Regions from separate parts of the Streptomyces sp. NPDC048496 genome, predicted to be linked through region 2. Evidence: riboswitches for the same ligand, from Rfam matches in the RefSeq annotation. Region 2 holds a riboswitch; each other region holds the start of a gene.
The links. Region 2 has a riboswitch for cyclic di-AMP ahead of ACGFSA_RS04965 (NlpC/P60 family protein). Riboswitches for the same ligand answer to the same signal wherever they lie in the genome.

Region 1: another riboswitch for cyclic di-AMP. It lies ahead of ACGFSA_RS32800 (transglycosylase SLT domain-containing protein); the one in region 2 lies ahead of ACGFSA_RS04965 (NlpC/P60 family protein).
Region 3: another riboswitch for cyclic di-AMP. It lies ahead of ACGFSA_RS29255 (M23 family metallopeptidase); the one in region 2 lies ahead of ACGFSA_RS04965 (NlpC/P60 family protein).

The regions. Positions count from the first base shown of each region.
Region 1 covers NZ_JBICXB010000075.1:4,176-6,371, forward strand. Annotated here, with positions in the region: gene ACGFSA_RS32795 (DUF5996 family protein) at 1-409, opposite strand, end outside; cyclic di-AMP (ydaO/yuaA leader) riboswitch at 982-1,167, shown strand; gene ACGFSA_RS32800 (transglycosylase SLT domain-containing protein) at 1,172-1,939, shown strand; gene ACGFSA_RS32805 (GMC oxidoreductase) at 2,182-2,196, shown strand, end outside.
Region 2 covers NZ_JBICXB010000003.1:136,081-138,276, forward strand. Annotated here, with positions in the region: gene ACGFSA_RS04965 (NlpC/P60 family protein) at 1-765, opposite strand, end outside; cyclic di-AMP (ydaO/yuaA leader) riboswitch at 773-938, opposite strand; gene pcrA (DNA helicase PcrA) at 1,196-2,196, shown strand, end outside.
Region 3 covers NZ_JBICXB010000048.1:20,005-22,200, reverse strand. Annotated here, with positions in the region: gene ACGFSA_RS29260 (PP2C family protein-serine/threonine phosphatase) at 1-846, shown strand, start outside; cyclic di-AMP (ydaO/yuaA leader) riboswitch at 1,107-1,259, shown strand; gene ACGFSA_RS29255 (M23 family metallopeptidase) at 1,271-2,196, shown strand, end outside.

The DNA.
Region 1 (2,196 bases), on a different contig from region 2:
GCTCCGTGTCCTCGGCGAACGGCCGGTCAGCGTCGGGCAGATCGAATGGCTTGGGCACGTTGATATCCACCTCGATGCCCAGCGCTTCCAGGGCGGCCATGACATTCTTGTGGAAGGACGCCACGGACTGGCCCGAAAGCGGGAACGAGACCGTCACGCCGTCCAGTCTTGTGATGACGAGTCGATGGCCGACGAAGTCGAAGTCCACCGTGAAAATCGGGTTGCCGTCGATCTGCCCCATGGGGCGGGTGGTGATACCGCGGCCAGTGAGGTGAAACGGAACGTTCCACCAGTGATTGCGCCGGACACTGGCCGCGAGGCGGATCTTTCCGACGACCTGCGCGAAGCGGTGGAGCGTCTCTTTGGTGTCACGCCACTCGGCGAGCGGCATGGGCGGGAACAGCTCCATCGCCATCACTTCTCTCGTGATGCCGGACGGTCCCGGCGGGCGGGCAGGGCGTTCTTCCGCACCATCATGGCCACGCCCAAGGTGTACGGCACCTTGTGCGGCCGCCGTGGTGTCGTTCGCGTGAACCTGCACGACCCGGCCGGTGGGCGGCCACTCGCGCGCCGCAGTCGGCGCAGACGGGTGGCGCACGGCTGATCCCGGTCGTCTCCCCGGGGGCGCCCTTCCCGACGAGTCGGAGGCCGGACGTCCGTCCGCTGAAGCCAAAATCTCCTAAATGTCGCAATTTTGGCGATAAAGGGGAGCCGCTCACCGTTCTGGTGAATGCGCAGCCCGCACGAGCCGAGGCCTTACGTGCCGGGCAAATCGCCCTTTTCGGGCAGAGTGGCGAGAGTCACCTTCCGGGCCCGCGGACGCAGCGGCGTGCCGCCCGGTTCCCTTCTGCGCCAAGAAAGTTGGCTTCGCGGACCGGGGTGAATTGCGAAAATTTCCGCGACTCGATCTTGCAAATGAATTGTGATCGAGAAATGGGGGCTTGTTCAGGTCGGAGTTTCTCGCCTACGGTCACCGTCAATCCGGATGGAACGCCGAATCCTGCCGCCGTCCGGTAACCCGACCACTCACGTACGGCAGGAGCGGGGGACCCACGTAAGCCGCCGATCCGGTATCCGGAACGGCTAGGGGTGAAGTCGTATTCCCATACGGCGAGGCAACTCCAGCCTCAACCCGACAGCTCACCTCGTAGGCGACGGAGAGGAATGCGCCATGCCCGCACAGGTTAACCACCGTCGTCGTAAGTCCAGTTCGCTGACTCGCGGATTCATCGCCGTGAGCACGGGCGGAGCCGCTCTCGCGCTTCCGATGATCGGGGCAACCGTTGCCTCGGCAGCGCCGGCGCAGCCTGTCACCGCAGCCGTCTCCAAGGCAGTGGCGCCCGCTGCCGCCCCCGCCAACCCGACTGCCGTGCGGGCAGCTACGCCCTCCGTCTATTCCGTGATAGCCGGCGACACCCTTTACAAGATCGCCCTGAGCCATTCCGTGAGCGGCGGTTGGCAGCAGCTGTACAAGGACAATCGAGCGGTCATCGGAGCCGACCCCGGCGTACTTCACGCGGGCCAGAAGCTCACCATCGGCGCCACCGCGCCCGCGACAGTCGCGTCCACGACGGCCGCGAGCACCGCCGCTGCCGTCACCGCGAAGCCCGCGACGTACACGAACGACCTCGACGGCTGGATCAAGGAGTCGCTGGCCGTCATGGCCCAGCACAGCATCCCCGGCAGCTACGACGGCATCCACCGCAACATCATGCGCGAGTCCGCGGGCAACCCCCGGGCCATCAACAACTGGGACTCGAACGCCGCCAAGGGCACACCGTCCAAGGGTCTCCTGCAGGTCATCGACCCCACGTTCCGGGCCTACCACGTGCCCGGTACGTCGATGGACCCCTACGACCCGGTCGCCAACATCACGGCCGCGTGCAACTACGCCGCCGCCAAGTACGGCTCGATCGACAACGTGTTCGGGGCCTACTGACGCCCGGTTGCGTTGATTCAGGCATGACGGGTGGCGAAGGTCCGATGGGGCTTCGCCACCCGTTCCCGTCGGTGTCGCGCACAGGGGGCGATTCAGAAGCCGATCCGCATGACGGCCCGCCTGACGCACGGCGTTGATCCGGGGTGCCTCGATCGGGCGCATGTTACCCATCGGTATGTAGTGACTTAACGCGCGAACGGCAGTAGAACCAGTTTCACTCTTTGGAGAGTGAGGCGTGTCACATGAGTGACTCTACC
Region 2 (2,196 bases):
GGTGCCGCCGGTGGAGCCGGCCGCCTTCGCCGCCTCCTCGGCCTTGCGGTCCGCCTCGGCCTTGGCGGCGGCCTGCCGGCGGGCGAGTTCCTCCGCCTTGCGCTTGGCCTCCGCCTCCTTCTCGCGCTCCAGTGCCGCCAGCCGCGCCTTCTCCTCGGCCGTCAGCTTCGACAGCGTCGCGCGCGCCTCGCCCAGCTTCTTCTGGACGGCTTGCTTGCTGGTCCGGAGCGTGGCCTGGGACTCGGTGAGCGTCTCCAGGCTCTTCACCGCCTCGGTGCGCTTCTTCGCCGCCGCTTCCTGCTGCGTACGGAAGTCCGTGACCGCCTTCTGCTGCTGGGCGGTCATCCGGTCCATCAGCTGGTTCTGGTCGAAGTACGACTGCGGGTCGTCGGCCAGGAAGAAGGTGGCGGTCGGGGCGATGGAGCCGGTGCGGTACTGCGCGGCCGCGTAGTTGCCGAGCGTCCTGCGCGCCTCGTTCAGCTTGTCGGCGCGCTCGGCCACGTCCGCCAGCAGGGCGTCGACCTTGCCGCGCTGCGTGGCGGAGGCCTCCTTCGCCCTGTTGTACTGCTGGGTCGCGGTGCCCGCCTGCCGGTAGAGATCGTCGACCTTCTTCTGCACGTCCTCGATGCTGGGCCTGGGTGCACCCGGAGCGGCCATGGCGCTCTGGGTCGACAGCAGGGTCACCCCTGCCAGTGCGGCCGTCGTGAGCCCGACGGCGGGGGTGGTGGTGCGTGCCCGGCTGCGCGGTTTGCGATGCGATGCCAAAGCCGGCGTCTCCTTCCGTGGCACGCCTACCGGGTTAGCTGTCGGGTTCGGGCTGAAATGGAAGGCTGCCCTACGGTCCGAGTGGGGATATGGACCGATTCACCCCGGTTTTGCCTGTGGGTCCCCGGTTCCGAACTCCCCTGTGGGCAGCGCGGATTCGGCGGGGGAGCCCGCTCGGCGTGGTTCGCCTCAAGGGGGTACGGGCCACCTGACGGAGCACGCTAGCCAACCGTGGTGCCGCTGTGAAGGTTGATGTTCGATATGTCCGATACGTTTTCGTGACCTTGGCGAAGAGGGGCCGGAGGGCGTGATCCGGGCCTCGATTTCCTTACGGGGCGTGGGTGGCCGCTCTCCGTACGTAGGCGCCTTCCGGCCGCACTTCTCCATGCGGCCGCAGAGTGTCGGTGCGTCGCCCTAGACTCGTGAGGCGATGAGCAGCCTCTTTGACGACAGTTTCCTGGCCGGCCTCCAGCACTCGGAGGAAGAACCCCCGCCGCCTCCCGAGGACTCCGCACCCGAAGCGGTGCCGGAGGACCTCTTCGCGGGCGTGTTCGACGCGCCCCCGCCGCCTCGGGACGCGTACTACCGGGACGGCGCCCACCGCCCCGCCATCGACTCCACCGCCCTGCTCGACGGGCTGAACACCGAGCAGCGCGCCGCGGTCGTGCACGCCGGATCGCCGCTGCTCATCGTCGCCGGCGCGGGCTCCGGCAAGACCCGGGTGCTCACCCACCGCATCGCCCACCTGCTGGCCGAGCGCGGCGTGCACCCCGGCCAGATCCTGGCGATCACCTTCACCAACAAGGCCGCGGGCGAGATGAAGGAGCGCGTCGAACAGCTCGTCGGACCGCGCGCCAACGCCATGTGGGTCATGACGTTCCACAGCGCGTGCGTACGGATCCTGCGCCGCGAGTCGAAGCGGCTCGGCTTCACCTCGTCGTTCTCGATCTACGACGCGGCCGACTCCAAGCGGCTGATGGCCCTGGTCTGCCGCGATCTGGACCTCGACCCGAAGCGCTTCCCGCCGAAGTCGTTCACGGCCAAGGTCTCGAACCTGAAGAACGAGCTGATCGACGAGGAGACCTTCGCCGGCCAGGCTGCGGACGGCTTCGAGAAGACGCTCGCCCAGGCGTACGCGATGTACCAGTCCCGGCTGCGCGAGGCCAACGCACTGGACTTCGACGACATCATCATGACGACGGTCCATCTGCTCCAGGCGTTCCCCGACGTCGCCGAGCACTACCGCCGCCGCTTCCGGCACGTCCTCGTCGACGAGTACCAGGACACCAACCACGCGCAGTACACGCTCGTACGCGAACTGGTCGGCCCGGCCGGGGAGGCCGACGCCCCCGCCGAGCTCTGCGTCGTGGGTGACGCCGACCAGTCGATCTACGCCTTCCGCGGCGCGACGATCCGCAACATCCTCCAGTT
Region 3 (2,196 bases), on a different contig from region 2:
GCCTTCTTCATCAACGGAGTCGTAGCGCGCGGCAATGAGCAGCTGGCTTCGGCGCGGGTCATCGCGGAGACCGCCATGCGGGCCGTGCTGCCGGAGCCGAACGACTGGATCGGCGGGCTGCAGGTCGCCGCGCGGTACGAGGCGGCACAGGCGGACGAGTTCGTCGGCGGCGACCTGTTCGCCGTGGTGGACACCCCGCACGGCGTGCGGCTGGTGGTCGGGGACGTGCGGGGCAAGGGGATCGACGCGGTCGAGGCGGTGGCGGTGATCATCGGCGCGTTCCGGGAGGTCGCCGAGCACGAGGCCTCGCTGGAGGGCGTGGCGCAGCGGCTGGAGCGGGCGCTGGCGCGGGAGGGGGAGCGACGCGGCGGGATCGATCCGGTCGAAGGGTTCGTCACCGCCGTACTCGCCGAGATCCCGCACGGTGGCGCCGAGGTGCGGATCGTCAACCGCGGCCACCCCGAGCCGCTGCTGCTCCACCCCGACGGAGGGGTGGAGGTGCTGGCGCCGAGCGTGCCCGCGCTGCCGCTCGGCATGGGGCTGGGGGTGTGGCCGGACCTGGCCGACGCCTGGGGTCTGGCCGCCGGGACGACCCTGCTCGTCTACACCGACGGTCTCTCCGAGGCGCGCGACAGGCATGGGGTGTTCTACGACCCGGCGGCCCGGCTGCGTGGGCGGATCTTCCCCGGGCCCGAGGAGCTGCTGTCCGCGCTGACCGATGACGTACGGCTGCACACGGGCGGTAAGTCCACCGACGACATGGCGCTGGTCGCGGTCGTACGGCCCGCGGAGGGGCAGCCGGAGCGGCGCAGGACCGTGAAGATCGTGGGGCGCGGGCAGGAATGAGGCGCGGCTGCGGTGAGCATACGAGGACGATGCCACTGTGCGTAATCGAAGAGTGCCGCTCTGCATAACGTTTGACGCAACGTCAGAAACGCGGTAGTGACTGAGTCCGCGTCAGCTCGCCCGATTCTGCCCGGTTGTGTCCAGTAAAGTCCAGGCCAAGACCGTGAACGATCAGTGGGAACAGCTTGGAATCAGGCCCGTGTGTCTATTAACGTTCGATAACGCAGCGCGGTCGTCCCAGCCGTCGTCAGTGGCGGCACCGTGCGCGAGCGCCGAATTCCGCAAGGGAACCGGGGAACCACCTACATGGGGTGAATCGGACGCCTGTGTCTCGTGAGAGGCAGAGGAATCCGTAGGAGACCTTCCTGCTCCGAACCCGTCAGCTAACCCGGTAGGCGAGAAGGAAGGAAAGGAGTGCGCCCCCGTGGCGTCCAACAAGCCTGCCCCCGAAGCCCCTTCCCGGTTCGGCTCCGACTTCACCACTGAGTACGCATCCGGGACGGACACCGAGTTCGGCACCGGGTTCACCGCCGAGTTCGGGACCGAAGGCTCCGGAGAGACCGACCGGGACTGGGAGGAATGGAACCCCACCGAGGAGTCCGTCCGCCCCGTACGCGGCAGGCACCGCGTCGCCAAGCAGCGCAACGGGCTCGCCCGTAGCTCCACGGTTCTCGGCGTCGGCGTCATCGCGGCCGTCGGCGCGGGCGGCATGGCCAGCGCACAGAGCAAGCCGCCGGTCTCCATCTCCCTTCCCGATTCCATCGCGGACAAGCTCCCCGACGCCAACTCCCTCCCCGGCGTGGGCGCGCTGTTCTCCGAGGGGTCCGCCACCGACCAGGCCCAGGCCAAGACCGCCGCCGCACCGCTGACCAGCGCGGGCATCACCACTGCCGAGGCCGAGCAGGGTGCCACCGACGCCGGCGAGGCGCTCCGCGCCCGCATCCTCCAGCAGGCCGAGCAGCAGCGGAACGCCGCCGACGCGGAGGCCAAGGCGGCCGAGGAGAAGGCAGCCGCGGAGAAGGCGGCAGCCGAGGCGAAGCAGAAGCAGGACATCGCCGAGTCCAAGGCCGCGGCCGAGAAGAAGAAGGCGGAGGAAGAGGCGAAGGCGAAGGCCGAGGCCGAGCGGCTCGCCAAACTGGCCGCCAGTTACGCCATCCCCACTTCCTCGTACACGATCACCTCGACCTTCGGCCAAGCCGGTTCGATGTGGTCCTCCGGTTACCACACCGGCCTCGACTTCGCGGCGCCGACCGGCACCCCGATCAAGGCCATCCACACCGGCACCATCAAGTCGGCGGGCTGGTCCGGCTCCTACGGCTACCGCACGGTCCTGGAGCTCGAGGACGGCAC